DNA from 3 places in the Paraburkholderia sp. AV2 genome. Region 2 is predicted to be linked to each of the others. Evidence: riboswitches for the same ligand, from Rfam matches in the RefSeq annotation. Region 2 holds a riboswitch; each other region holds the start of a gene.
The links. A riboswitch is a leader RNA that binds a small molecule or an ion and turns the genes downstream of it on or off. The one in region 2 is predicted to bind cobalamin.
Positions count from the first base shown of each region.

Region 1: another riboswitch for cobalamin. It lies ahead of cobW (cobalamin biosynthesis protein CobW); the one in region 2 lies ahead of V8683_RS03635 (TonB-dependent receptor domain-containing protein).
Region 3: another riboswitch for cobalamin. It lies ahead of V8683_RS20815 (HoxN/HupN/NixA family nickel/cobalt transporter); the one in region 2 lies ahead of V8683_RS03635 (TonB-dependent receptor domain-containing protein).

Region 1 is NZ_JBANLK010000016.1:76,322-86,153, forward strand. It holds gene V8683_RS13925 (cobyrinate a,c-diamide synthase) at 1-316, opposite strand, end outside; gene cobO (cob(I)yrinic acid a,c-diamide adenosyltransferase) at 321-923, opposite strand; gene V8683_RS13935 (cobalamin biosynthesis protein) at 981-1,415, opposite strand; cobalamin riboswitch at 1,627-1,902, shown strand; gene cobW (cobalamin biosynthesis protein CobW) at 1,975-3,051, shown strand; gene cobN (cobaltochelatase subunit CobN) at 3,085-6,885, shown strand; gene V8683_RS13950 (ATP-binding protein) at 6,882-7,913, shown strand; gene V8683_RS13955 (vWA domain-containing protein) at 7,961-8,647, shown strand; gene V8683_RS13960 (flagellar brake protein) at 8,636-9,577, opposite strand; gene V8683_RS13965 (porin) at 9,723-9,832, opposite strand, start outside.
Region 2 is NZ_JBANLK010000003.1:152,222-162,053, forward strand. It holds gene V8683_RS03625 (acyl-CoA dehydrogenase) at 1-541, shown strand, start outside; gene V8683_RS03630 (DUF1223 domain-containing protein) at 721-1,515, shown strand; gene V8683_RS03635 (TonB-dependent receptor domain-containing protein) at 1,559-3,508, opposite strand; cobalamin riboswitch at 3,597-3,804, opposite strand; gene V8683_RS03640 (c-type cytochrome) at 4,202-5,695, shown strand; gene V8683_RS03645 (hypothetical protein) at 5,698-6,927, shown strand; gene V8683_RS03650 (c-type cytochrome) at 6,948-7,631, shown strand; gene V8683_RS03655 (alpha/beta hydrolase) at 7,870-8,727, shown strand; gene V8683_RS03660 (hypothetical protein) at 8,969-9,382, shown strand; gene V8683_RS03665 (DUF1328 family protein) at 9,588-9,752, shown strand.
Region 3 is NZ_JBANLK010000032.1:3,715-13,546, reverse strand. It holds gene V8683_RS20855 (SpoIIE family protein phosphatase) at 1-936, shown strand, start outside; gene V8683_RS20850 (SiaB family protein kinase) at 951-1,514, shown strand; gene V8683_RS20845 (DUF1987 domain-containing protein) at 1,533-1,919, shown strand; gene V8683_RS20840 (GGDEF domain-containing protein) at 1,931-2,695, shown strand; gene V8683_RS20835 (class I SAM-dependent methyltransferase) at 3,044-4,432, shown strand; gene V8683_RS20830 (sensor histidine kinase) at 4,455-5,789, shown strand; gene V8683_RS20825 (ATP-binding protein) at 5,797-6,930, shown strand; gene V8683_RS20820 (response regulator) at 6,930-7,931, shown strand; cobalamin riboswitch at 7,991-8,202, shown strand; gene V8683_RS20815 (HoxN/HupN/NixA family nickel/cobalt transporter) at 8,293-9,351, shown strand; gene V8683_RS20810 (glutathione S-transferase family protein) at 9,409-9,832, opposite strand, start outside.

The DNA of each region.
Region 1 (9,832 bases), on a different contig from region 2:
TGGGCGTGCCGTCGAAGAGGCCCATAACGCCTTCGATCAAAATCAGGTCGGCTTCCTGCGCGGCCTGCGTGAGCAGCGTGCGGCAATCGTGCTCGCCCACCATCCACAGATCGAGCGACATGACCGGCGCGCCGCTTGCGCGCGCGAGGATCATCGGATCGAGAAAGTCGGGCCCGGTCTTGAAGACGCGCACGCGCCTGCCGGCGCGGCGGTGCAGGCGCGCGAGTCCCGCCGTGAGCGTGGTCTTGCCCTGGCCCGAGGCGGGTGCGCTGACGAAGAGCGCGGGGCAGGCAATGCTGGCAGCGCGGGCAACCATCGGCTCAGAACTCCACGCCCTTTTGCGCTTTCACGCCCTGCTCGCGGTACGGATGCTTCACGAGCCGCATTTCGGTGACGAGATCGGCGGCTTCGATCAGCGCGTCGGGCGCGTGGCGGCCCGTCACGACCACGTGCTGCAGCGGGCCGCGCGCATTCAGCACGGCGAGCACTTCGTCGAGCGGCAGGTACTCGTACTTGAGCACGGTATTCAGCTCGTCGAGGATCACCATGCCGTATTCGCCGCTTTCGATCATGCGCTTCGCCTCGTTCCAGCCCTTGCGCGCGGTGGCGATGTCGGCGTCGCGATTCTGCGTGTTCCAGGTGTAGCCGTCGCCCATCGTCACGAAATCGCAATGGGCGACGCTGCTAAGGAAGTCGCGCTCGGCCGTGTGCAGCGCGCCCTTGATGAACTGCACGACGCCCAGCTTCATGCCGTGGCCCAGCACGCGCACGGCCATGCCGAAGGCCGCCGTGCTCTTGCCCTTGCCGTTGCCGGTGTTGACGATCAAAAGCCCTTTTTCGACGGAAGCCGCCGCCTGCTTCTTTTCGTGGCCTTCACGGCGGCGTTGGGTCATGCGCAGGTGCGAATCGGGATCGGTTTTCATGGGCGAAACGAGGTCTGAGGATGCGGGGTTCTTAACGTGTGCGTATGCACCGCCGGTTTAGCGCGGCGCCTGCGCGGGAGTAACGACTGCGGCAACGACCACGGCAACCGCTACGGTCACGCCGTCGAGCGCGAGCTTGCCGCACGCCAGCGGTCCGCCGCCGGCGGCGAGCCGGGCGCAAGGCTCGCTCACGCCATCGACGCCGAACTTCGTGCGCGCTGCACCCGATGGCTCGGCCTCAACCGGCACGGCAGCGATGGCTTCGCGTGTGTACGTGTGAAGCGGCAAGCCATGTGCCGCGCAGAACGCGAGCAGCGCAGGTTCGTCGGCTTTCGCGTCGAGCGTCCCCACGGCCGCAACGCGAGCCATCGGCAACACCGCGAGCGCAGCCCGCACGGCGCGCTCGATCTGCGCGAGCGTCGCGCCGCGGCGGCAGCCGATACCGAGCGCAAGCGCTGCGGGGCCGGGTAAGGCGGAGGGCGCGGGAAGCAGGCTTGCAGACGTAGCGGAATTCACGGTGAGTGCTTGGAAACAAGGCAGCGGACAGGGCAGCAGACACCGCGGCGCGGGCTTTGCCCGTTGCCCGGCGGATGCGCGCATACGATAGCACACGGTTTTTCGCGCCCGGGCGCGAGGTCCCGGCGCCAGGGGTAAACAACAGCGGGCGTCCGGGCCTTTCCTTGACGATCCCGTGGCCCACGCCTACACTCGCACGCACTCTGGTGCTCGCGCGCGCGTTCCTTGCGCGCGCAGTTAAACGGGAATCAGGGAGCCATCCCGGCGAGGGACTGGCCAACCTGAACTGCACCCGCAACGGTACAACGATCGCTTCGCCCTGCATGGGCGAGGCAAGCCGCTTCGACGCATGCGCGCCGCATGCAGCTCATGCCACTGTGCAGACGGTCCGCGAGGACCGGCGCGCGGGAAGGCGGAGCGGCGTTTCGTCAGTCCGGATACCGGCCAGACACGAGGGATTCGCGCTGCGGGGAGGCGGTGCCGGATCCATGCTCCACGCCCGCGGCCATTCGCGCCGAAGGAATACCTCATGAACATGCGCAAGATCCCGGTCACCATCGTCACGGGCTTTCTCGGCAGCGGCAAAACCACGCTGCTGCGTCACATTCTTCAGCACGCGGGCGGCTTGCGCGTGGCGGTGATCGTCAACGAGTTCGGCGAACTCGGCATCGACGGCGAAATCCTGCGCGGTTGCGGCATAGGCTGCGACGAGAACGGCAACGAACGGGAAGGCCAGCTCTACGAACTGGCCAACGGGTGCCTTTGCTGCACCGTGCAGGAAGAGTTTTTCCCGGTGATGGAGCAACTGCTCGAGCGCCGCGGCGAGATCGATCACGTGCTGATCGAAACGTCGGGGCTCGCGCTGCCCAAGCCGCTCGTGCAGGCGTTTAACTGGCCATCGATTCGCAACGCCTTCACGGTCGATGCGGTAGTGACGGTAGTGGACGGCCCCGCCGCCGCGAGCGGCCAGTTCGCCGAGAACCCCGAAGCCGTGGACGCGCAGCGCAAGGCCGACCCGAATCTCGACCACGAATCGCCGCTGCACGAGCTGTTCGAAGATCAGCTTTCGGCCGCGGATCTCGTCATCCTCAACAAGACCGATCTGCTCGACGCGGCGGCGCAGGATGCGCTCATCGAGGAACTGCGCGAGGAACTGCCTCCGCAGGTGAAGATCGTACGCGCGCAACATGGCCAGCTCGATCTGCATACGCTGCTCGGGCTCGAAGCGGCCTCGGAGGAAAGCATCCATCTGCGCCACGACCATCATGGTTCCGCCGACGATGCCGATCATCACCACGACGAATTCGATTCGGTCGTCGTCACGGCCACGGTTGCCTCGCGCGAGGGCGCGATCGAGGCGCTGCAGCGCCTTGTGGACGCGCACACGATCTATCGCGTGAAGGGCTTCGCCGCGCTGCCCGGCGCTCCAATGCGGCTCGTGGTGCAGGGCGTGGGGCGCCGTTTCGACAGCTACTTCGACCGCCGCTGGAACGCGCAGGAAGCCGCGTCGCAGTCGCTCGCGAGCCGCTTCGTGCTGATCGGCGAAAATCTGGACGCCGCCACGCTGCAACGCGCATTCGAAGCCGCGCTCGCACCGGGCGCGCTGGCCTGATCGACCCACGCCAACGCCAGCGACACTTCTCTCATGCATTTGTTGCGAACGACGCCGGGCGGCTTCGTCGACGATACGGCCGGCGTGGTCCGTATCGACCAGCAGCCCGCCGACATCGTCATCCTCAGTTCCGCCGACACGACGCTCGCGCTGCTCGCGAGTATCGTGCCGCGCCTGCCCGCCGGGTTCCCGAGCGTGCGGCTTGCGAACGTCACGTATCTGCGCCAGCCGGCCTCGGTGGACTTCTATGTCGACGACGTGTTGCAGCATGCGCGCGTTGTCGTGGTCGATCATCTGGGCGGCGAGGCCTACTGGCCCTACGGCATCGAGCAGGTGGTCGCGCTCGCCAAACGCCGCGATCAGTTGCTCGCGATGTTCTCCGGCGACCTTCAGGAAGATCCCGGCCTGATCGCGAAGAGCCGTGCCGAGCCCGAATTCTGCCGGCTGCTGTGGCGGTACCTGCGCGAAGGCGGCGCGGCGAACGCCGAGGGTTTCCTGCGCGCGCTCGCGTGGCGCGCCTTCGGCTGGGGCAGCGAACCGGCACCGCCGCTCGCGCTGCCCGCGGCCGCGCTCTATCATCCATCGCGCGACGTTGCCACGATCGAAGACTGGCGCGCGCGCTGGCAGCCCGATGCGCCGGTGGTCATGCTGCTCTTCTACAAGGCGCATCTGCAGGCCGCCAACACGGCGGCGTTCGATGCCCTGATCGATGCCTTGACGGAGCGCGGCATGAATCCGCTGCCGCTTGCCGTCACTTCGCTCAAGGACACGTTGAGCCGCGACGTGATCGACGGGCTCTGCGCCGCGCACGACATCGCGCTCGTGCTGAACACCACGGCTTTCGCGGCCTCGTCGCTCGACGATCCCGCGCCGCTCGCGCTCGCGGGCGACGCGCCGGTGCTGCAGGTGATCCTCTCCGGCGGCAACCGCGAATACTGGCTCAAGGACAATCACGGCCTTAATTCGCGCGACATTGCCATGCATATCGCGCTGCCCGAAGTGGACGGCCGTCTCATCACGCGGGCGATCAGCTTCAAGGGGTTGGCGTACCACTGCAAGGAAACCCAGGTCGACGTCGTGCGCTATCAGCCCGATGCCGAGCGCGTGGCGTTCGTGGCGGAGTTGAGCCGCCGCTGGTGCCGTTTGCGCCGGCTGCCGAATGCGGAGAAAAAGCTCGCGCTCGTGCTCGCGAACTATCCGGCGAGCGAAGGGCGCATTGGCAACGGCGTGGGACTCGACACCCCGGCCTCGGTGGTTGGCCTCCTGCGGATGCTGCGCGACGAAGGCTACGCCGTGGCCGACCTGCCCGATCTACCCGAGGATGGCGACGCGCTCATGGCGCGGCTCACGCAGGGCGTGACCAACGATCCGGACACGCGCGCGCTGCGGCCCGCGTGGCAAAGCCTCGCCCTCGACGACTACCGGCGCGCGTTCGCGCGCTTGCCCGCCGCCGCGCAGAACGCGCTCATCGCGCGCTGGGGGCCGCCCGAGCAGGATCCCACCGTGCGCCGCGGCCGCTTCATGATTGCGGGCTGGCGCTGCGGCCAGGTCTTCGTCGGCATCCAGCCGTCACGCTCGCGCGGCGACGACACCTACGCGAACTATCACGACGCCGAACTCGTGCCGCCGCACGCGTACCTAGCATTTTACTTCTGGCTGCGCGAGACCTTCGGCATCGACGCGATCGCGCACGTGGGCAAGCACGGCAACCTCGAATGGCTGCCGGGCAAGAGCGTCGCGCTGGCCGATACCTGCTGGCCCGACATGGCGCTCGGCCCGCTGCCGCACGTCTATCCGTTCATCGTCAACGACCCCGGCGAGGGCAGCCAGGCCAAGCGGCGCGCGCAGGCGGTGATCATCGATCATTTGATGCCGCCGCTCACGCGCGCCGAAAACTACGGCCCGCTGCAGGATCTCGAACGGCAGGTCGATGAGTATTACGAAGCATTGATGGTCGATCCGCGCCGCGCGAAACTGTTGCGCCGGACCATCCTGGAGACGATCGTCGAGCACCGGCTGCACGAGGAACTCAGCATGCCGGCGCCGCAGGACGAAGCGACGGAAGACGCGTTGCTCACGCGTGCCGACGCCTGGCTCTGCGAACTGAAGGAAGCGCAGATTCGCGACGGGCTGCATATCTTCGGCGCGTCGCCGCAGGGGACGCAGCGGCGCGACACACTGCTGGCGCTGGGCCGCTATGCGTGCGGCGACGGGCAGGGCGCGAACGCCGGACTGATCGACGCGCTCGCACGCGATCTGCGGATCGATCATCTGCTCGACCCGGCCGCCGTGGACTGGGCCGCGCCGTGGACCGGGCCGCGCCCGGCGCTGCTCGAAGCGGTGAGCGAGACGCCCTGGCGCCACACGGGCGATACGCGCGAGCGGCTGGAGGCGCTGGCGGGATCGCTGGTCGCGCGCGTATGCGACGCCGGCACGGTGGAATGCGAAGCATCGTTGCCACAAGCTGCGAAAGTGCTCGCGCGCCTTGCCGACGACGTGCTGCCGCGCCTCGACGCCTGCGGCACGGAGGAACTGCGCCAGTTCCGCCGCGCGCTGGAGGGCCGTTTCGTGCCGCCAGGCCCGAGCGGATCGCCCTCGCGCGGCCGCCCCGACGTGCTGCCGACAGGCCGCAACTTCTATTCGGTCGATACGCGCGCGGTGCCGACGCAGGCCGCCTGGTCGCTCGGCATGAAGTCGGCGCAACAACTGATCGAGCGCCATCTGCAGGAGCATGGGGACTACCCGCGCGCCGTGGGACTCTCGGTCTGGGGCACGGCCACCATGCGTACGGGCGGCGACGACATCGCGCAGGCGCTCGCGCTGATCGGCGTGCGGCCGAAGTGGGCGGCGGGCAGTCATCGCGTGATCGACTTCGAGATCATGCCCGCCGAGGCGCTCGACCGGCCGCGCATCGATGTGACGCTGCGCGTTTCCGGATTCTTCCGGGACGCGTTTCCGAACGTCATGCATCTGTTCGACGCGGCGGTGCAGGCCGTGGCCGACCTCGACGAGCCGCCGCACTTGAACCTCCTGCGTGAGCGCGTGCTGCGCGAGCGCGATGCGCTCGTCAAGGGCGGCATCGAGCCAGCCGAAGCGCGCCGCCGCGCCGGCTGGCGCGTGTTCAGCGCGCGGCCGGGCCATTACGGCGCGGGCCTGCAGGACCTGATCGACCAGCGCCAGTGGCAGACCGATGCCGATCTTGCGCAGGCCTACCAGGCGTGGGGCGGCTATGCGTATGCCCAGAACAGCGCGGGCGACGAGGCGCGCGAGGCGTTCGGCGCGCGTCTCGCGGCCATCGACGTCGTGCTGCAGAACCAGGACAACCGCGAGCACGACGTGCTCGACTCGAACGACTACTACCAGTTCCAGGGCGGCATGGCGGCGGCGGCACGGCACTTCTCGCGCGAGCAGCCGAGCCTCTATCACGCCGACCACAGTAACCCTGCCGCACCGCGCATCCGCCCGCTCGCCGAGGAGATCGCGCGCGTGATCCGCTCGCGCGTGGTCAATCCGAAATGGATCGACGGCGTGAAGCGCCACGGCTACAAGGGCGCGGCGGAAATGGCGGCGACCGTCGACTATCTGTTCGGCTACGATGCGACGGCGCGCGTGGTGGGCGACCACCAGTACGCGCTCGTGGCCGACGCCTATGTCCACGACGACACCACGCGTGCGTTCCTCGCGCGGCACAATCCGCACGCACTGCACGCTATCTGCGAGCGCCTGCTCGAAGCGATCCAGCGCGGGCTGTGGCAGCAACCCGGTGCTCATCGCGCGCAACTCGAACAACGTCTGCTCGAAGCCGGGCAGCAACTGGAAGGATTAGCACCATGAGCGCAGCGGCGCTTCCCCCCGATTTTCGACCCGCCTTTCCGTTCACCGCACTGGTCGGCCAGGCGCCCTTGCAGCAGGCGCTGCTGCTCGCGGCCGTCGATCCGGCCATTGGCGGCGTGCTCGTGAGCGGCCCGCGCGGCACGGCGAAATCCACGGCGGCGCGTGCGCTGGCCGCGCTGCTGCCCGACGGCGCATTCGTCACGCTGCCGCTCGGCGCGAGCGAGGAAAAGCTGATCGGCTCGCTCGATCTCGAAGCAGCGCTGCGCGAGAGCGCCGTGCACTTTTCGCCGGGGCTGCTCGCGAAGGCGCATGGCGGCGTGCTCTACGTCGACGAGGTCAACCTGCTGCCGGATGCGCTCGTGGACGTGCTGCTCGACGCGGCGGCGAGCGGCACCAACACGGTGGAGCGCGACGGCATTTCGCATACGCACGACGCGCGCTTCGTGCTCGTGGGCACGATGAACCCGGAGGAGGGCGAGTTGCGGCCGCAACTGCTCGATCGCTTCGGGTTGATGGTGGAACTGGAGAACAGCTTCGATGCCGCGGAGCGGCAGCGCATCGTCAAGGCACGGCTCGCCTTCGACGCGGATCCGCATGCGTTCTGCACGTCCTGCGAGGCGGCACAAACGGCGTTGGCCGGGCGCTTGCGCGCGGCGCGCGAGCGCGTGGCCACGCTTATGTTGAGCGACGCGGTGCACGAGCGCGCAGCGGCGTTGTGTGTCGAAGCGAGGGTCGACGGCATGCGCGCGGACATCGTGATGCTGCGCGCGGCGCGCGCGCTCGCGGCGTTCGAGGGCGCGCACGACGTGAGCACGGCGCACGTCGATCAGGTGGCGGCGGCCGTGCTCGCGCACCGGCGCCGGGCGTTTCAGGATCCCGCCCCAGCGGGCGCCAGCGCCGACCGCTCGCCCGCAAGCACGGACGATCGGCAGTCCCAGGCAGATGCGGATTGGGGTGCGCTGCCGCCCGAGCCGGTGGCCGTCACGCCTGTGAAGGGTGTGATTCCGCTGCCCGCAAAAAAACGCTGACCCGTCGGGCAAGGGCTGCCGCCTCCGCACAGGGCGGCGCCCGGCGGCTGAAAGACCCAGATCCGGGCCCAGGCTCGGGCCTCGCCCGCGCAACGCGCGACGGCGGGCCGGGCGCGCGCATTGCGTGGGCGCCAACACTCGCCGCCAAATGCCAGGCGCGGCTGCATATCGATCATCTGCGCTACGCGCGCAGGCGAGCCGGGACGGGGGCGCTGCACTGCTTCGTGCTGGATTGCTCCGCATCGATGCTGGCGCGCGGACAGCTCGCGCTCGCCAAGGGCGTGCTCGTCGCCTTGTTCGATCGCGCGCGTCACGCACGCTTCCAGGTCGCGCTGATTTCGTTCGGCGGCGCGGGGGCGGAACTGCGCTTCGGCCCGGCCGTGCCGCGCTGGTGGAACGAACGCTGGCTCGCGCCCATTGGCGGTGGAGGCGGAACGCCGCTCGCGGCGGGTATCGCGGCGGCGGCACGCGTGCTGGAGTCGGCCGCGCGTCGCGATCCGGGCCGCTCCCGCCATCTGTGGCTCATGAGCGACGGACGCAGCACGCAATGGCTCGCGCGTCCGCGCCATGCAGATCGCGTCACCGTAGTCGATTTCGAAGCGGCGGCCGTGCGGCTCGGCCGTTGCGCCGTGCTGGCCGAGGCGTGGGATGCGCAGTGCATCGACGCGCGCACGCTGCTTGCTGAAGCAACAGCAGAAGCAAAAGCGGACGCAACGCCGGCATCAGCGGACTGAGCCGCTCCAGTAAAGCACGTCGTCCTGGCGGTCGAAGACATAGACCTTCATCGCCATCTGCTCGGTGGCGCCGAGCTGGTCGAGTTCGAGGCCGAGCGTGGCAGGTGCGTCGGGACCCGCATCGGGGCCGCCTTCCTGCTGCACGTTGCGAATCACGGCGCCCGTTTCGATCGGCGTGATTACCTCGCCCGACTGCACGGTGAAGGCAATGCGCAGCCGCTCGCCGACCTTGCCGAGCGCCCACGGCGCGGAGATGGACAGCCCCAGCGAACTGATGCTGCGCGCGAGTGCAATGCCGTCGTAGCCGGCGCCGCTTTCGCCGAGCCCGTAGCGCACGGGAATATGCGCGCGCACGCGGATCGACTTGCGTTCGCGCAGGCGGCGCACGGCGCCGGGCTTCGAGAGGATGAGGTATTCGAGCGGCGCCTGGCAGATCGCCTCGACGGAGCAGACGAAGCGGTAGACCGCCTGGCTGGCGATGGCGACGAGCTCGACGTTCTCGCCCGGCATCAATTCGAGCATGCGCCCGCTCACGTGCGGCGGCGTCACGAACATCATGTCGTTGGGTGCGAAACCAATCAGCCGGCACGGCTGCATCGGCCCGCTGCTGCCGCTCATCTGCGAGCGCAGGCCCATGAGGGCGCCGAGCGTGAGGTGCATTTCGCGCAGAGCCGGTGGCGCATCGACGTTGCGCGGACCGGTTTCTTCCTGCGGGGCTTTGAGGGCTTCGGGCGCATCGAGATCCCCACGCTGCGGCGCGAAGTGCTCGAACAGGAAGCGCCGCTCCGTTTCGTTGACGAGAACGGCGCCGCGCGCGAGAAGCAGCGTTCCATCGCGATCGACCACGGGCCAGGCGAGCGGCTGGCCAAGCGGCAACGACTCGGGCGTGAGCAGAACCACATGCGTAATGGATTCTTCTGCAGGGGTCATCGGCGCGCTCCGGGGAAATGACACGGTCTACGTGTTTACGGCGCGCTGCGGGAAAAGTTCAAGCGAATCGCGGATGGCGCAACAAGTTAGAAGGACTTACGGCGGGAGCCGTAAGTCCGCATCCTCTGCGCGAGGCGTGGGCGCGTCAGAACTTGTGGAGCATCGCCACGCGGGCCACGACCTGGTTTTCGGTCGAAGAGGCGCCCGGCGCGGCGACGATCTGCGCGTCGTCGAACTGCGTGCCCGTGTTGCCGC
Region 2 (9,832 bases):
GGGCTTCATCGAGGAGACGGGCGCCGCACAGTATTACCGCGATGCGCGCATTCTCGCGATCTACGAAGGCACGACGGCCATTCAGGCCAATGATCTCGTGGGCCGCAAGACCGTGCGCGACGGCGGTGCGGTGGCGAAGGCGCTGCTGGCCGAAGTTGCCGCCACGGTCGATGCACTGGCGAAGGCGGACGGTCCGGCGGCGGCATCGATGCGCGCGCAACTGGAGCAGGGCGCAAAGGTGCTGGCGAACGTGGTGGCGTTCGTCGTGGCGAACACGAAGACCGATCCGAATGCGGTGTTCGCGGGCAGCGTGCCGTATCTGAAGCTGGCGGGCGTCGTGCTGTGCGGCTGGCAAATGGCGCGCGCGTTGTTGGCCGCGCAACGCAACCGCTCGGACGACCCGTCGTTCCATGACGCGAAGATCGCGATTGCCCAGTTCTATGCGGAGCATGTGCTGCCGCTCGCGAGCGGTTTCGAGGCGTCCGTGCTCAGTGCGCGCGGCGCGCAAGGCGTGCTCGCGCTGGCGGAAGACCAGTTCTGATTGGCGAGTCTGGGGCCGGGCGGCATTCTTGTCGCCCGGCCCGCTCGCGAAAATTCCTGATCTGCTGTAACCCCACCGAACTTCCAGCCGAATTAACAGCAGGGTCCAGGCGACTTGTGCCGCCTTACCGATCCGCTGACCCGCGCGCCCGCGCGGGCGTGCCGCTGTGGAGGGACATCATGCGCCTCGTTGGTCTGCTCGGTGGTTTCCTGTTGATGCTCGCCTTACTGGTGGCGAACGCGTCCTATGCGTCGGATGCTTGCCACGCGACGAGCGGGCCCGGTACTGCGGCCGTGGTTGAGCTCTATACGAGCGAAGGCTGTTCGAGTTGCCCGCCGGCCGATCGCGAGTTGAGCATGCTCTCGCGCGAAGCCAGTCCGGGATCGGCCGTGATTCCGCTCGGCTTGCACGTGACGTACTGGGACAGCCTGGGCTGGCAGGACGTGATGGCGCAGAAGGTCTTCGACGCCCGCCAGAGCGAACTCGTGGCCGCCGGTCACGGCACCTTCGTCTACACGCCGGAATTTTTCGCGAACGGCGAGGAGATTCGCTCATGGCATGGCACGTTGCCCGAAGCGATCCGCAGGATCAACACCACACCCGCGCCGGTGGAGATAGCGCTGACGACGCGCTCCGATGCGAATAACACCGTCGAGCTGGAGGCGAGGGTTACGCCTCGCGATACTCGTGCGTTACCGGCGGACGGCGCGCAGCTCTATTTCGCCGTTACGGAAGACGGGCTCGTCTCGCATGTGCTGCGAGGCGAAAACGGCGGCACGACGCTTTCGCACGACAGTGTCGTGCGGCTCTGGGTGGGGCCTGTTTCACTGGGTTCGCAGGGCGGAATCGTGCGGCGCGATATCGCCGTGCCTCCCCAATGGGACCGCGCGCGTCTGCATTTTGTCGCACTGGTGCAGAACGGGCGCGATCAGGTTTTGCAGGCCGTGAGGGCTGGAACTTGCGGGGCCTCGTGAGCGAGGCAGCGCCTCACGAGGCCGCGTGGTGGACCCATCACCATCAGAACGTATACGCAATCTTCCCAAACGCCGTCCGCCCAAGGCTGTTATACCCATAGGCCGTCATGTACTGCCGGTTGAACAGATTCGCCAGCGAGGCGGACAGCGCGAGGTGCGGATTGATCTGATAAGAAGCGCGCAGACTGACCGTCGTCCACGAAGGCAGGTAAATTGTGTTCTCCTGATCGTCGAAGGTCGATCCGTTGTAGAGAATCGAGATGCCCGTGCTGAGCGCGTGGAGGTGGAACTCGTCCCACGTGTGATCGACGCTCAGGTTGACTGTCTGCCGCGGCCGGCGGTTCAGCCAGGTATCGTCGGTGACGTCTTCCGGATTCAGCAGGCCGACGGTGAGGCTCACCGGCGTGGACTTGCCGAGCGTGCCCTTGTATGAGAGGTCGATGCCCTGGATATGCGCACGGCCGACGTTGAACGGTATAAAGGTCTCCGAACTGTAAGCAATCAGGTCGTGGAAACGCGTGTCGTAGATGGCGGCCGTGAAGGTGCCGAACGACGTGTTGGCATCGAGGGCCGCTTCGACGCTGTCGCTGCGTTCCGGTTGCAGATCGGGATTGCCGTACTGCGGATAGTAGAGATCGTCGAACGTTGGCAGGCGGAAGGCGTTGCCATAAGACACGCGCGCCGTGTAGACCGGCGTGATCTCCCACGCCAGCGAGACATTGCCCGTGTTCACCGTCTGGCCTTCGACGATCTCGTGGCGCCCTGCGAGGAACAGCGTCCACGGGCCGAGCGTGGTCGACTGGTGCAGCGACACCGCCGAATCGTCGCGGGTGGGTACGCCGGTCGGGATATCTACCGGCAGGAAAGCCTGTTCGCGCGTGAAGTCGTAGGCGAGCTTCGTCTCTCCGGTGAATGGCAGTCCGAACAATCGGTTGCCCGTCTCCTGGTGCGTGAGCGACGTGGACGTGCTGAAGCGCGTGGAGTCGATTTCGTCGGTGGGAATCGTCGGATCATTCGCGTAGACGAACTGACGATCGGTTGCGTAGCCCACCGACTGATCGAACTGCGTGGTCGGCGTGATGTCCCAGTGGAACGCAATGCCCGTGGTCAGTTGATGATCGAGCTGCCGGTCGTCGCCGCCCGCGTTGTCGTAAGACAGATCGGAGCGGTGATAGAGCATGAACGTCGAGATCGACCAGTTGTCGCGCGCATAGCCGAGGCGCGCATCCACGTCTTGGGCGTGATACGGATTGCGCCCGTCTTCGTGGCCGTAGGCCCACGGCTGGGTCGCGTCGATGCCCGCAGTGTTGTAGTCGTGCAGGCCGAGCGAATACGTCAGGCCGCCCAGCGCGGCCAGCGGCCCGGTGGAGGGGACCGTGCCCGAGGTGCGGACCTGCGTGTCGAAGGTCTTGTTCGAGCCGCCGCCGAACGAGACCGTGGTCTGGTTCGGCTGGTTCGACGCGTGGCGCGTGAAGAGCTGCACGACGCCGCCCACCGCATCCGCGCCGAACGAGGCGGCGGCCGGCCCGGAAATCACCTCGACGCGGTCGAACGCCTCGGTCGGCAGATCGGCCCATTCGGCCTCGCCCGTGGTGGCGGAGCCAATACGTATGCCGTCGATGAAGACGGCCACCTGCTGGGCTGACGAGCCGCGGATGCTGACCGAAGCCGCCGATCCCGGCCCGCCGTTCTGCGAAACCGTCACGCCGGGCAGCGTGGCAAGCGCCTGGGTGATGCTGGGATCTTGCGGAGCGAGACGATCGAGGTCCGCGCGCGTGAGGACCTGGGTGCTCGCGTAGCGCCGGTCGAACGACTGCGGCAGATGCTGCGTGTCGCCGACAACGAGAATGCTCGGCAGCGCGGTTTCGCCGTGCGCCTCGTCAGTCTGATCGGTCTGGTCCTGTTGTGCGAGCGTCGCGTCGTCGGCGGCATGGGCGTTGTGCCACGCGCAGGCCGTCACGGCCGACGTGAGAATGAATTGTTTTAGTTTCATGTGCGGGGCTGAGGTCAGGGCTGTCCCTGCAGCGAGCAGCCGCGCGTAGCGGCGCTGGCGCTTCGGGACACCCCGCCCGTTGCGGCTGCATGGACCTCGGTTGATGGCAGGTCTCCTGGCTCGCGGGTCTGCGTCCTCTGCCGGCCTTCCCGGTTTCCCAGTGGCTCGCGCGGGCATGGACTCGCCGCTCACAGTTGCGGGGGCAGCCGCAGTCTCGAAGCGCGCGTTTTTGAGGCGCGCCTTTACTGCGTTCCCTTTTGATCCCGTCGCCGGGAACCATCAGCGCGCAAGGTTAATGCGCCATGGTTCGCCGCGTCAATTGTCCGGGCCGCGGGTGATGCGAAAAAGGCACGGAAGGCGCGCAGCACGAGGTGCGTTTCCCGGTGCGTTAGCGGCCGGCGCCCGAAATAAAAATGAAAGAAATCCCCGGTCGAGCGGGCCAGTCCGCATTGCCGCTCCGGCTGCAGCGGTGCGTGGATGCCCGGTCTGCGCGATTCCCGACATGATTCCAAACATAACTGCTACGCAGCGTTAGCCACGCGGACCTTTTGCTAGCATGGCCCTCCCTGAATTTCAGGTGTCGTCATTGATCCGGAAGTCAGGGGTGCATAGCGGGTGCACAGAGGGCGCGCGGCGTCCGCTCATCCGGATCGGATCTACAGAAGAAGGGGGAGACGTATGGACATGCTCGGCATGTACCCGACGTTTTACGTTCCGGGCATCGGTACGGCCTGGGTCATGGGGATCATCGGCGTGATACACGTCGTGGCGTCCCACACATCGGTCGGCGCTTCGTTTCTGTTCGCGCTGCTCGAAACGCGGGCCTACCGCGAGAACAAGCCGCAGCTGATGGAGTTCATCAAGCGCTACGGCATGTTCCTGCTCGTGTTCTCGTACATCATCGGCTCGATCACGGGCCCGGGGATCTGGTATGCGATCACCGTGGCGAGTCCGCGCGGCGTGAGCGGGCTGATCCACAACTTCGTCTGGGTCTGGGCGAGCGAGTGGGTCTACTTCACGGTTGAAGTCATTGGCGTCTACGCGCTCGTCTACCTGATCGGCAAGATCGATGCGCGCACCCACCTGAAGCTGACGTGGTCGTTCGCGCTCGCTTCGTGGGCGACGATGCTGCTGATCGTCGGCGTGCTCTCGTTCATGATGTGGCCGGGCCACGATAGCTGGTACCAGACCGGCTCGACGAGCGAGGCGTTCTACAACGTCAACTTCTTCGCGCAGCTCGGCACCCGCACGGGCGGCATGATCGTGATGGCGGCGCTCGTCGGACTGCTGGTGGCCAGCCGCGTGAGCGATCCCGCGCTGCGCCGCAGCGTCGTGCGCATGATCGCCCCGGTGGGACTCCTTGGCGGCGCCGTGGCCGTCGTGATGTTTTTCTACTACCTGCGCACGCTGCCGCAAAACGCGCTCGTAATGCTCGACACGCATCTGCTGCCCGTCTACGCCAGGGGAATGGTCGCGGTGTTTGCCGTGGCGACGCTCTGGCTCGGCTTCGCCTGGGCCTTCCCGCAGCGCGTCTATACGTCGCTGGCGATTTCGCTCTTCCTGTTCATTGCCGTGGTGGGGGTGTGGCCCGAAGAGCGCATGCGCGAGTCGATGCGCAAGCCGTACGTGGCGGGGCAGTACATCTACGGTAATCAGGTGATCGCGCGCGACGTGCCCGGCAAGGGCATTCATTCGGAAGTCGAGCGCATTGCCGAGCATGGCCTGCTCCAGTTGCATCCGTTCGTGCCGGACCGCCTGAGAACCGTGACCGATGCCAACGAGCTCGAAGTGGGCCGCCTGCTGACCAAGGTGGCCTGCGCGAACTGCCACTCGCTCGAACCGGGCGGCCCGCTGCGCAGCCTGCCCGACAAGCTGCACATGGCCACCGACGAAGACATGATCGCGGCCTTCCTGCGCGGTCCGCTGAAATACGGCACGCAGCCCTACATGCCGCGCATCGACCTGCCCGACAACGAGATTCGCGCCATTGCGCATTACCTCGCAGCCGTGGATAGCGGCAAGAACGTCGACCAGTTGATCGCGCAGCAGCACGCGGCGGAACAACGCGCCGTTGCTGCCGCGAATGACGGCAAGAGCGGTGGCAAAAGCAGCGGCGCGAACGCGGCCGCGCTGGTTGCGGAACAGGAACAACATGCGGCGGGGCAGCCGGCGCCGTCGAGGAACTAGCCATGGATATTGGTGCCGTGATGAACACGATGCGCGACCCCGCCGGGGTACCCGCGCAGCCCGTGGTGTTTCAGATCCTGATGGTGCTCACGTGGGTGGCGCACATTGCCTTCGTGCACCTGGCCATGGGCGCTTCGGGGCTCGCGATCTTCGCGTTTCACCGGCGCGCCGACGGCGCGGCCGGCAGGTATTGGGAGCGCCTCTCGATGGCGATGACGAAGGTGGCCAAGGTCGCCGTGTCGTTGCTGATCGTGCTGGGCGTCGCGCCGCTGCTTTTTACCCAGGTCATCTACGACCCGCAGTGGTACACCTCGAATGTGCTCTCGGGGCGCTGGGCCATCGCCTTCATTTTCACGCTGATCGTGGCCTACTGCTGCTGGTTCGCCTTCTATCACGCCAATCACGAAGGGGCGAAGAAGCACATCGGCGTCTATGCATGGATCGCGTTCGGGCTCTTCTGCCTGGACGGGCTGATCATGCATGCGCTTTCGTATCAGGCGTTGCTGCCCGAGCAATGGATGAACTGGTATGCGCCGGGTGGCATGGTCGACACGCGCGGCGCCGCGCTGCATGCGATCCAGTGGCCGCGGTATGCGTTCATCATGAGCCTCTCCGTGCCGGCCGTGGGCGTGTTCCTGCTCGCTTACGCGCACTACTTCGCTGAGCGCGAGGATCGCGAGCCCGCCTACCGGGCGTTCGTGAGCGACCTTGGCCGGCGTCTCGCGCAATGGGGCTACGCGATCGCGCTCGTCCCCATGCTGGCCTGGCAGTTCGATTTCCCCGCGGGTTCCGGTCTCGCGCTGCATCCGGTGGGCTGGCTCATCGTCGGCGCGCTGGCCACCATGGCGCTCTGGATGCGGCAGCTCGGCAAGGACACGCATGGCTATCAGCCCGCCCTTTGCGGTCTTGCGTTGCTCGGCGTGCTCGCGGTGTGGCGCGAAATCATCCGGGTGCATTACCTGCGGCCGCTCGGCTACACGATCCAGACCTACACGGTGCATGCCGACTGGCCTTCGACGGTGTTGTTCTTCGCGACGCTCGCCGGCATAGGCGGCCTCGTGGGCGGCTTCTATCTCACGCTGCTGTATCGCGCGGGACGCACGCAGGGCGTGTATCGCGCGGACCGGACCGTGGCGCGTCTGGGCACCGGGGCGGTGTCGGTCCTTGGCGTCTGGATTGCCGTGTTCTTCGTGTACGGGATCGCGATCTCGATGCACGACAGCTTCAATTGATGCGGGGAGGCGTCGAAATCATGAACAACATCATCCGGTTCGGACTGGTTCTGCTGTCGCTGTTCTGCGTGACGGCGCATGCGCAGACGTCGGGGGACGCGCCCGACGTCGCGGCGGGCAAGCGGCGCGCCGCGGTCTGCTTTGCCTGCCACAACGTGGACGGCGTGGCGAAGATTCCGGGCGTGCCGAATCTTGCGGGGCAGCACCGCAGTTATCTCGAGGGCGCGCTGCTGGCTTACCGGGACGGCAAGACCCGGCAGAATCCCACGATGAACGCGATGGCCGCGCCGCTTTCGGATCGCGACATCGTCAATATCGCGGCGTATTTCAGTCTGTTGCGTGGGCAGGGCGGGGGTGTGGCGGGAGCCGACGCAGCGGGCGCGGGTGGCGATAGCGGCGGCGTGACGCCGATTCCCGCCGCGGCGGCGCCCGCGAAGGCCGAGGCGGTTTCCACCGCGCCGGTGCGCTCGGGCGAAGCGGTCTATAGTTCGGTCTGCTTCGCATGTCACGCTACCGGGGCGGCGGGCGCGCCGAAGGTCGGCGACAAGGCCGCGTGGATGCCGCGCATCGCGCAAGGCGATGCCACGCTGCTGCAGCACGCGCTGATCGGTTTCAAGGCCATGCCGCCGCACGGCGGATGCGCGGCCTGCTCCGATGTCGAGATCAAGGCCGCGGTGGCGTACATGACCGCGAAATCACGCTAGCGGTGCGCTTGACGGGGCGAAGCGGATCGAAGCGGATCGAAGTCCCGTGCGCGGAGGGCTTCGATCCGGCGGTGGGGGCGATTCGATCGTCGAGGTCGACCATGCCTCGCTTGCAATCCGTAGGGTTGTCTGAAATTTGACTGTAAGTCGCCGTTGCTAGAGTGGGCCGAAGCGCTTCTCCGCCCGTGGCCGGACCGCGTCCGGGCGAGAGTGGCGCCAAAAACAAGAGCGACCCCTCATGAACACGGCCCGCGCATTCCGGCTTGCACTCTGGTTCGTTTCCACACTGTTTTTCACCGATCACGCTTCTGCATTCCAGTCTAGCGTGGTCAGCATTCCCAGCGCCGCCATGCGGCAAACCTTGGCCGCGACGGTCGTGTTGCCCGACGACTACGCTCGGGATGGCGGCACGCAACGTTATCCGGTGATCTACCTGCTGCACGGTTCGGGCGGCGACCACACCGACTGGGCGTCGAATTCCCGGGTCGCCGAACTGGCAGACCGCTATCACGTGATTCTCGTAATGCCGGACGGCGGCCATGAGAGCTGGTACATCGACAGCCCCTTCGATCCGCGCAGTCGTTACGAGACTTACGTGGGCAACGAGGTCGTCGCGTGGGTGGACGCGCATTTGCGCACCATCGCCGCGAAACCGGCGCGCGCGATCACGGGACTTAGCATGGGTGGCTTTGGCGCCCTGCGCATTGCGCTCGACCGGCCCGATACCTTCGGCGCGGCGGGCAGTATCAGCGGCGCCGTGGACCCGCGCGCCTGCGAAGACGAACCCGGCATCGACCGCGTGTTTGGCGATCCCGCGCGGAATGCCGAATTCTGGAACCGCAACGCGATCATAGCGAGCGCGAGCGAATTCAGGCGCGCACACATCGACCTGACCATCGACTGCGGCGTGGACGATCATTTCGTCCAGTCGAACCGCGTGCTGCACGAACGGCTCATCGAGCTCGGCGTACCGCACGACTATGCGGAACGGCCCGGCGGTCATACCTGGACCTACTGGTCCAATGCAATCGGCTATCAGGTGCTGTTCTTCTCCACCGCATTCCGGCGCAACGGCTGGAACCCGCCACAAGCGTAAAGGCTGGCCCGACCGGATAGTCGGGCGGCAGGTTTCGTCTCTTGCCTGGCAATGCTTATTGAAATGCCAGGCCATGGTTCCCGGCCGCGTACCAGTCCAATTCCCTCGACGATATCCCGTTCGTATCGCGCCGCCGCGATGCGCCGCGGCACATCGCTTGCGCGCCGGCAGGTGTACGTGCGGCGCGGCCTGCGGGTGTACGCCGCTTTTTCGAACCTGATGACGCGAAAGGAGATCGACGATGAACCGATCGACGAGGCACGCAATGGCATGGGCACTGGTGATGGCGCTTTCGGGCACGGCATGGGCCGCGGGGGGGACGGGGGGCGCCGGCGGCGCGGGTGGCATGGGCGCGGGCGGCAGTTCTGCCGGCGGCTCGGCGGGGATGGGCGGTGGAGGCGGCGGCATGGCGCCGGGCAACACCGGCACTGCGCCGGGCACGACCGGAGTGGCTCCGGGCACGGCCCCGGATAGCGGTTATGGTTCGCCGGGTACGACGGGTACAGGCAGCGGAGCCGGCACGGTGATCGGCGTCCCCTCCAACACGGCGCCGGATACCACGGCACCCGGCTACAACGGCGGCTCGGGCAATGGCAATCCGGCCGGCGGCAACAGCAATGCCATGCCGGCCACGCCGCCGAACACGACGCAATGACGCGTTACCCCCGCGGCATTCCGGGCACCCGGCTTGCTGCGGGAAACGTAACGTGCCGGACCCGGATGCGCCGAGCAACCGGGAATGATGCATGGCACGCAGATGCAGGCTGGGCAATAGCTCGGCCTGTGCCTACGCCGCGCCGCTCACCGCTTTCGACGGCGCAGGGACTTTCCCCGGTGTGACCCGGAGACTGGAGGACGTCATGCTTCAATATGCGCTTATTTTTTTCATTATCGCGATCATCGCGGCCGTATTCGGCTTCGGCGGCATAGCAGCGGGCGCCGCGGCCATCGCGAAGATCCTGTTCTACATCTTCCTCGTGATCTTCCTCGTTTCGCTCGTCCTGGGCATCGTGCGACGCGGCTAACGAGGGCCGGCTATGGCGAGACGCAGCAGCGACTCACGGCGGAGACGCTGCTGCGCCTGCGCGGCAAGTGAGAGGGTCGT
Region 3 (9,832 bases), on a different contig from region 2:
GCCGACATGAGCATCGAGGCGCTCACGTTCAAGACGGTCGAGGTGGGCGAGAAGGCGCTGGTGGACGGCTTCATCGTCACGCGTGAGGGACGGTTCGCGGGCGTCGGCAACGGCCTGCGGCTTCTCGGCAGCGTGGCGGAAATGCAGGCGGCCAAGAACCGCCAGATCATGCAGAGCATCGAATATGCGAGCGTGATCCAGCAGGCGATGTTGCGCGCGTCGCGCGACATGCTCTCGACCATGCTGCCCGATGCCGCGCTCGTCTGGGAGCCGCGCGACGTGGTGGGCGGCGACTTCTACCATTTCGCGTCGTTTCCCGACGGCTGGTTCGGCGCCGTGGCCGACTGCACCGGGCATGGCGTGCCCGGCGCGTTCATGACCCTGCTCGCTTCGGCCTCGCTGTCGCAAGCGCTGGAGAGGCTCGGGCCGCGCGACCCGTCGGCGCTGCTTGGCGCCGTGAACCGCAACGTCAAGGGGCTGCTAGGACAAATCAACGGCAGCGGCGACGCCCCGCAGTCCAACGACGGGCTCGACGCCGCCTTCTTCTGGTTCGATGCCGCCCGCCAGCAAGTATCGTTTGCCGGCGCGCGGGTGGCGCTGCATGTGCTTCGGCCGGATGCGGACGAATTCGAAACGATCGCCGGAGAACGCATGGGCGTGGGCTATGTAGACAGCCTCGCCGACTACGCATGGACGCTGCACACCGTCGAGGTTCCCCGCGGGAGCCTGCTGTTCGTTTCGACGGATGGGCTGACCGATCAGATCGGCGGTCCGCGAAAGATTGCCTTCGGCAAGCGCCGCGCAATCGAACTGATTCTGGGCCGCCGCGAGGAAGCACCGTCCGCGATTTGCGCGGGCCTGCTCGACGCGCTCGCCCAGTGGCAGGAAACGCAATCCCGGCGTGACGACGTCACGCTCTTCTTTGCACGAGTTTGAGGTACTCCACAACCATGTCTGTCACTATGGATCAGCATAGCTGCTTCTTCGAAATTGCCCAGCAGCGCAATCTGATTTTCTATCACAAAGGCTATTTCTCGCACAGCATCGTGGCGGCGATGAGCGAAGTCGTGAAGCTGCAACTGGAAGTCGCCGGCGTCACCACGTCGACGCGCCGGAAGATCTTTTCGTCCTTCATCGAGCTCTCGCAGAACATCGTCCACTATTCGTCGGACTCGCTGCCCGAGGCCACGGGGCAAGGCGGCGCGATCCGCGAAGGCGCGATGTGCATTTCCAGCGACGGCGAGCGTCACCTGATGGTGTGCATCAACCCGATCGCCACGCGTGCCGTCGACGATCTGCGCGAGAAGCTCGAACCGCTGCGCAACATGTCGATCGAAGAAATCAAGCAGGCCTACAAAACGTCGTTGCGCGCCGAAACGCCGGTCGACAGCAAGGGCGCGGGCCTCGGCTTCCTGACGATGGCGCGCGACGCCAGCGCTCCGATCGAATTTGCCTTTTATCCGCGCCAGGACGATCCGGGCACCACGCTGTTTTGCCTCAAGACCATCATCTGACCAGGGTCCGTGTACAGAATGGAAAATCTTTTCATCGCCGCCACGGCCACGTCGCCGGAAATCGACTTCCGCTTCGACCAGAACGTGCTTGCGCTTCGTGGCGAATCCTATCCCGAGAACGCCGCCGCATTCTATGCGCCCATCATGGAACAGTTGAACGCCTGGCTCGCGGGTTGCGCGGATGCCGCGATCACGGTCGACGTGACGCTCACCTACTTCAACAGCTCCAGCACGAAAATGCTCTTCGGCATGTTCGACGCCCTGGACCGGGCCGCGACGTCCGGCAACCGGGTGGAGGTGAACTGGTACCGCGACGAAGAAGACGAAACGATCCTCGAGTTCGGCGAGGAATTGCAAACCGATTTCACGGCGATCAAGTTCAACGATTGCCCGGTTGCAACTTGAGAACCGCCGTCGTGAAACCGGTCGACTCCCGGAGCGCGTCGCATGGCGACGCGCCGGATCTGTTCCGCAGCGAGAGCGAGGCCCTGGAACGCGCCAGGGCAATGTGCGAGGATCCGCACGCCGAAGCCGGGCGCTATCGCGAGGCGCTAGGCGAACTCATCGGCCATTACGAGCGCCTGATGCGCGAGACGCGCCGGCTGATCGGGCGCAGCGATCGGGCCGAGCGCGAAATGCAGGCACTGACCCAGCAGTTGCAGTATCGCGCGACTCACGACGCGCTCACCGGCGTGCTCAATCGCAGCGCCGTGATCGAGCGAACGGTCAAGGCGCTGCGCGTGAACCGGGCCGTGATGATCCTGCTCGACATCGACGACTTCAAGAAGGTCAACGACGATTTCGGCCACCCTGCCGGCGACACCGTGATTCTCGGCATCGTCAACTGCCTTCGCCAGATCCTTGGCAGCACGGGCTTCATCGGGCGCGTGGGCGGCGAGGAGTTCACCGTCGTGATGCCGGGCGCCGATATCGCCGATGCGCTGCTGCTCGCCGAAGACATGCGCGCGGCCATCGCCAGCCATGTGTTCCGGGCGCCCGTGAGCCGGAGCATCACGGCCAGTTTCGGCGTGAGCGACAACCCCGCGGGCACGGATTTCGATACTGCCTATGGCATCGCGGACGCCGCCCTCTACGCAGCGAAGCGCGGCGGCAGAAACCGCATCGAATTCGACGCGCAACAGCAAGTGAGCGCATCGAAGCCGGTGCCGCGGCAAGACTAGCGCGGCCACTGTATCGCGGCACCCTCGCGCTGGAATCCAGCGCCTGGAACCTGCGCCCGGCAACTGCGCTTGCCGCGTGCAGCGCCGCCTCCCCCGCCTGCATCCGCGACCTGCCCCCCCGGGCCGGAGGTCCTTCCCTCCAAAATTGGCATAGGTCAGAATAATCCGCGTTGATGTTACACTGCAACACGCCGGAGCCACTCCGGCCAAGGGTTTGGGTGTTTCCAGTGCAATGCTGGTTCGGACCGCGTCCACGGCATCGAATGCGATGCCGAACGTGCAGCCGCCATTCACTGGACCTCGTCCGATACCCCGCTGCGTTTTCCGGATTCCTCAGGTTCTTATACCGTGTACTCTCAAACGCAAATCGACCCGGTAGTTAGCTTCCGCAACTCACAGCGCGAGCAGGTGCGTGGAACCATCATCAACCTCCAGAGAAAGTCGCTGGTGATGGAGGTCTATAACCCATACTCGATCGTGCAGGTCAGCGAAGTCCTGAGCGACCTGAGCGTGCGGATGGGCGCCAAGAACGCCTATCTGGGCAAGGCGGTGGTCGTCAGCCTCGTGAACACCGGCCTCACCGCGGTGGTTTCGCTGGCGCTGATCGACGAGTGGCGCGAGCTTAGCGTGCTGCCCAACGAACCCAGGTCGGTCGGGCGGGAAGCCGAACTCTTCATCACCGACTGGGATACGCGCTTCAATATCCGGCGCGACTATCAGATCGTGGTCAACGAGATGCGCGCGTTCCTCTCGGAAGTGTCGCGCTGGGTCGAGCAGGTCGATCTGACCGAAAGCCTGCCGAAAAACGAAGGCAGGCTGCGCGAGGATCTGTTCTACGAGCTCGCCACGCCCATCATGGTCAAGGTCAAGACCTACCTCAACTGGCTGGAGGAAGAGGCGGAGCGTGTCGATCCCGAGCTGGCGCCCGTGCATCGATCCTATGCGCAGTCGGCACTGCATCCGCTGCTGCTGCGCGCGCCCTTCGTCTACCGGACGTTCACCAAGCCGCTGGGCTATGCCGGCGACTACGAGATGGTCAACCAGATCCTGAGCGATCCGCAGCAAGGGCCGACCACCTACTTCCAGATCGTCAACACGGCGTTCCTCAAGGCCGCCGTGGCAACCGCGCACCGCAACCGGATCACGCTGCTGATCGACTTTCTCACGCGTCAGGCCGATGCAGCGCGCATTGCGGGCAGGCCGTTTCGTATCCTCAACGTCGGCTGCGGACCGGCGTTCGAGATCCAGCGCTTCGTGCGCGAATATGCGCAGCCCGAGCTGCTGTCGTTTCAACTGGTCGATTTCAGCGAGGAAACGCTGGCCTTTACGGAGGCCTCGATCAAACAGGCGGCGGCCGAAGCCGGACACAAGACCTCGGTGGAAATGGTGCATCAATCCGTGCACGACCTGCTCAAACGCAAGATCTCGCCCGACGAGTCTTCGCGGGAATTCGACGCCGTCTACTGTGCCGGCCTCTTCGACTATCTCTCGGACAAGGTCTGCGCGCGTCTGTTGAGTTATTTCGCGGCCCGCACGCGGCCCGGCGGCCAGTTGCTCGTCACCAACGTCCATTCGGCGAACCCCGAGAAGTACGGCATGGAGCATCTGCTCGAGTGGTATCTGATCTATCGGAACGAGAGCGGCATGAGTTCGCTGCTGCCCACGCAATCCGCCGACCACAAGCTCTACGTCGATGAGACCGGGGTGAATGTGTTCGCGGAAGCCACGATCCTCTGAAACGCCGGCGGACACCCCATCCATGAGCACTGCTCAACTGCACACAGGCTATCAAACCGAACTGGCCGACTTCCGCGTGACCTTCAGCCGCGGCGGTGCCTGTACCGCCATCGTGCTCGTCCTGCTCGGCGTGGGGCTGGATTATGCGCAGTATCCTCAACAACTGATCTCGTTCTCTGCCGCGCGCGTGGTCGTCTCGCTGCTGATAGGCGGCATTGCGATCCTGCTGGGCAGCGTGGCGGGGCGACGCTTTTCTCCATGGTTGACGCTGTCCTGGCTACTGCTGCCGCAGATCATGATTTCGTGGATGATCTGGAGGACCGACGGGGTACTGTCGCCCTACTACATGGGCCTGAACCTGGCCATCTTCGCTTCGGGCATCGCACTGCCATTCGGCTTATGGCAGAACATGGTTTTCGGCGTGTTGTCCTGCGCGCTCTACCTGATTGCCTGCCTGCTGCATTCCGGCGGCGGCGCGCCTATCGGCACGCTGACCGTCAACGTCCTGCTCCTTCTGTTCGCCGCTGCCGCCAGCGGCGTCTATACCTTCTTCAACGAGCGGGTGCGCTTCATGTTGTTCCGCCTGAAGGCGGAAGTCTCGCAGAAGAACGCCGAGCTCGAATCGATCAACCGCAAGCTGGTCGACATCAAGGGGCAGTTGCTGCAGCAGGAAAAGATGGCGGCTATCGGTACGCTTGCCGCGGGGTTGCTGCATGAGGTCAATAACCCCGTGAACTTTTGCCTGATGGCAATCGAAGTCGCTATGGAAGAGCCCGCGGCCAAAGCGGAGCCAACGCTGCAGGAATGTCTCGTCGACGCCAAGCAGGGCATGCAGCGGATCCAGCACATCGTGTCGGACCTCAAGACCTTTGCCTACCGCAAGCCGGGCGCCGAAGCGGAGGTGGGGACGCCCTTCCTGTTCGAAAAAGCGCTCGATTCCGCTACGCGGCTTGTCGCGCACGAATTGCGCGGCGTCACGGTGACGCGCGAGCTTCCGACCGATACGCTCGTGCAGGGCGACGAAGCGGCCATCATCGGCGTGCTGATCAACCTGCTCTCCAACGCAGTCCTGGCCATGCGCAACGCGGGCACCACCGGGCCGGCGATTCACATCTCGGCGAAATGGGAGGAGCAACGCCTCGCCGTGACGGTCAAGGACAACGGGCCGGGCATCAAGGACGAGAATCTCGCGCGCGTGTTCGAGCCGTTCTTTACCACCCGCGAGGTGGGACAAGGCCTCGGCCTCGGCTTGTCGATCAGCTATGCGGTCATCGAGCGCCACGGCGGCCTGCTGTTCGCCGAGAGCGAGCTGGGCAACTGGGCGTCGTTCAGCTTCGATCTGTCGCGCGCGCCGTGAGAACGCCATGAACGAAATCCGGCAAGACATCCGGCAAACACAGCCCACGGTTCTCTACGTCGACGACGAAGAGCTGGCGGGAAAGTATTTCTCGCGCATGGTCGGTGCGGATTACGAGGTCCTGCTGGCCACGAGCAGCGATGAGGCCATCGCCGTCCTGGAGCGGGACAGCGCCCGCATTGCCGTGCTGGTCACGGATTTCCGCATGCCGGGCCGCGACGGCGGCGACCTGCTGCGCCAGGTGGCGCACGACTACCCGCACATCGTTCGGATTCTGGTGACGGCTTATGCCGACATCGACGTGCTGCTGCAGACGGTCAATACCGGCGAGGTGTTCCGCATCCTCGAAAAGCCGCTCAGGCAGGCTTCCGTGCGCGAGACGCTGCAACTGGCGTTCGAGCGCCACCAGGAACGCGCCATCCAGAATCACCGGCTGATCGCGATCGACGAGACTCTGGCCTTTCTGGCGCACGAATTGAACACGCCGCTTGCTGCCATCGCCTTGAACGCGAGCAACATCGAACATCGCGCCGACGAGCAGCACGAGTCGCAGTGGGATATCGACGGCGCCGCCCGATCCATGCGCGAGAGCGCGCAGTACTGCCTCGCGGTGGTTTCGTCCTTCTGGCGCTCGGTCCAAAACGGGCGCCGCAAGCCTGCCGGGGACGACGCCCGCAGCGAGATCACGGCGCACGGGCTGATTTCCGCCTTGCTCGATACCTATCCGTTCGCTGCGGGGCAGCGGTCGTGGGTACAGGTCGAGGTCGACGGCGACTTTGCCGTGGTCACGCAGCCGAACTGCGTGGCGCTCGTGCTCTCCTCGCTCTTGTCGAACGCGCTGCGCGCGCTCGCGGATATTCCCGCTCCGTCTGTGCGCTTTACCGTCACGGCGGAACCCAGTCCCGGTATCGGCATTTCCGACAACGGCCCGGGCATTCCGCCCGAGATCAAAGCCCGCCTGTTGACGGACCCGATTACAACGCACGCACAATCCGGCGGCCACGGCTTGGGCCTGATTCTATGCAACCGTGTCATGCAGTCTTGCGGCGGTGGACTTCGGATCGAGTCCACGTCGGGGGTTGGCACCAACGTAGTGCTGGATTTCCCCCCTATCAAAGGTCAAACACTCAGGAGTTGTTGATGAACGAAGCGAAAGCCAACCAGGAGTCGTCACCGGCGATCCTCTTCGTCGATGACGAGGCCACGGCCGTGAAGTACTTCCAGCGTGCCATTGGAAGCCTGGCGCCGGTCCTGACTGGCGGCTCGGTAGAGGAAGGCAAGGCGCTGCTGGACGCACACGGTGACAGGGTGGGGGTCCTTGTCTCCGACCAGCGCATGCCGGGCGAGTACGGCAACGAGTTGCTGCGTTACGCGAGCGAGCGCTATCCGCATATCGTGCGGATCTTGACCACCGCGTATTCGGAGATCGACCAGACCGTGGCGGCCGTGAACCTCGGTCAGATCCACCGCTATATCAAGAAGCCGTGGGACATCACCGCATTGCGCATGGAGCTGAAACAGGCGCTCGAACTGGCCGAGCTGCGCAAGGAGCGGGACCAGCTCGTGCGCGAGAAGCTGGGCGTGCTGCAAAAGCAGACGCTCGCCACGCGGATCGGCCTTGTCCGGTCCCTCTCGGCCGCGCTGATCGGGCCCGAGCGGTTCCAGCCGGTGGAGACCTACCTGGCTGCGGCGGTACTCGCCGAGGTACCCAGTCCCGAGCCGGACTGGCTGCTGATGGACTACTCCGATCTGATCGCTGCGGAGAGCGCCCGAAGCGGCACGTTTGGCCATATGGTGGCGGCGAACCTCGCGGCGCTGCGTAACCGCCACGTCGGCTCGACCACCGGCAACGCGGTGGCCGCGATGGCCGAAACGCTGGAGCACGCGGGCATCACGGTCCGGCGCGAAGGCGACGGCCTGATCCTGGACGATCTCACCGCGCTGGCCGAGTTCCTGGGCGAGCCGGCCAGCAAGGCCGTGTCGGTCCGGCACGCCGTCTGGCTGGCCAGCCTGCTTTGGCTGGACGGGAACGACTTCGCGCTCGAACCGGTACGCAAGGACAGTGGCATGGCGTTCCTGCCCACTCAGCACAGAACGGAATTTCCTGCCGACCGCCTCGCGGCCTGGATCGAGCAGTTCTGAACGCGGCAGGGGGTGAGAGCGGTTTTGCTCGAAAGGTTGACACCGCAACGTAGGGGCGATTACGCTTTCGCGCTGATGGTTCCCGGCAACGGGATCAAAAGGGAACGCAGTCGAAGCTCGCCGTGAAAACGGCCGGGTTTCGAAAGTCTGCGGCTGCCCCCGCAACTGTAAGCGGCGAGTCCATGCCACCCCGCGCCACTGGGAAACCGGGAAGGCCGGCACAGGACAGAGACCCGCGAGCCAGGAGACCTGCCATCAACCGAGGTCCATGCAGCCGCAACGGGCGGGGTGTCCCAATGCGCCAGCGCCGCTTTACGCGGTCGCTCGTTGCAGGGACAGTCCCGACCTCAGGATCTGTCACATGTCCACCACTCTGGAAACGGTTGCCGCTCCGGCGTCCCTCCGCCGCCGCGTCATCGGCATCTACGTCGTCCTTGCAGCCTTCAACATCGGTGCCTGGATCTGGGCATTCATCGCCTTTCACGCTCACCCGCTGCTCCTGAGCACAGGCCTCCTCGCCTATGGCTTTGGCCTGCGCCATGCCGTGGATGCCGACCATATCGCCGCGATCGACAACGTCACGCGCAAGCTGATGCAGGACGGCAAGCGTCCCGTGACCGTGGGCTTCTTCTTCGCGCTCGGCCACTCCGCCGTGGTGCTGCTGGTCGCGGCAGCCGTCGCGGCGACGGCCGCCGCCCTCGAAAGCCGCGTCGAAGCCTGGAAGGATCTTGGCGGCGTCATCTCCACCAGCGTCTCCGCGCTGTTCCTGTTTCTCATCGCCGCGATGAATATCGTCATCCTGCGCGGCGTGTGGCGCGCCTTCAACAAGGTCCGCCGCGGCAAGCCCTACGACAACGACGATCTCGATCTGCTGCTGAACAACCGCGGCCTCCTCGCCCGGCTCTTCCGCCCGCTCTTCCGCTTCGTTTCGGGACCGCTGTGGATGCTGCCGCTCGGCTTCCTGTTCGGCCTCGGCTTCGACACCGCAACGGAAGTGAGCCTGCTCGGCATTTCGGCAAGCCAGGCCGCGCAGGGCCTCTCGATGAGCGTCGTGCTCGTGTTTCCCGTGCTGTTCGCAGCCGGCATGTCGCTCGTCGATACGACCGACGGCGTGCTCATGCTCGGCGCCTACGACTGGGCCTTCGTGCGCCCCATCCGCAAGCTCTACTACAACCTCACGATCACGCTCGTCTCCGTGCTGGTTGCGGTGCTGATCGGCGGCATCGAAACGCTCGGGCTGATCGCCGACCAGTTCAACCTGAAAGGCGGTTTCTGGGATCTGATCGGCACCCTCAACGACAACTTCAACAACCTCGGCTTCGTCATCATCGGCGTGTTCATCCTCGCGTGGCTGGTGTCGTTCGCCATCTACCGCCTGAAACGCTACGACGAGCTGCCGGTCTACCGGTCGGGCCAGTAATTCACCGCGCGCGCTGCGGCGGGCAGCCGATGTCACGCAAACTTGCGTGCATCGGCATCACGCCGCCTTGCGCGCGTCGGCGATTCGCTGCGGCGCCTCGGGCCGTGCATACAGGCGTTCGAGGTATGCCTGCAAGCCCGGGAATCCATCGACCAACTGGATTTCGTTCGCCCAATCGATCAGATAGACCATCACGCAATCGGCCACCGTCAGCTTGTCGCCAACAAGGAACTGACGCCCTTCCAGATGCTTTTCGAGGATCGCGGCCATGGCTTTGAAATCCTCGCGCGCCAGCTCGATATCGGCCGGTAGGCGTTTGTCCGGCGGGTAAAGAAAGGCGTGCCGGGTAATTCTCCAGAGCGGCTGTTCGAGTTCGGTCACCGCGAACAGGGTCCAGCGATACACCTGCGCCCGTGCTTCGAGATCGACCGGCAGCAGCGCTTTCTCCGGATATTTTTCCGCAAGGTAGAGCACGATCGCG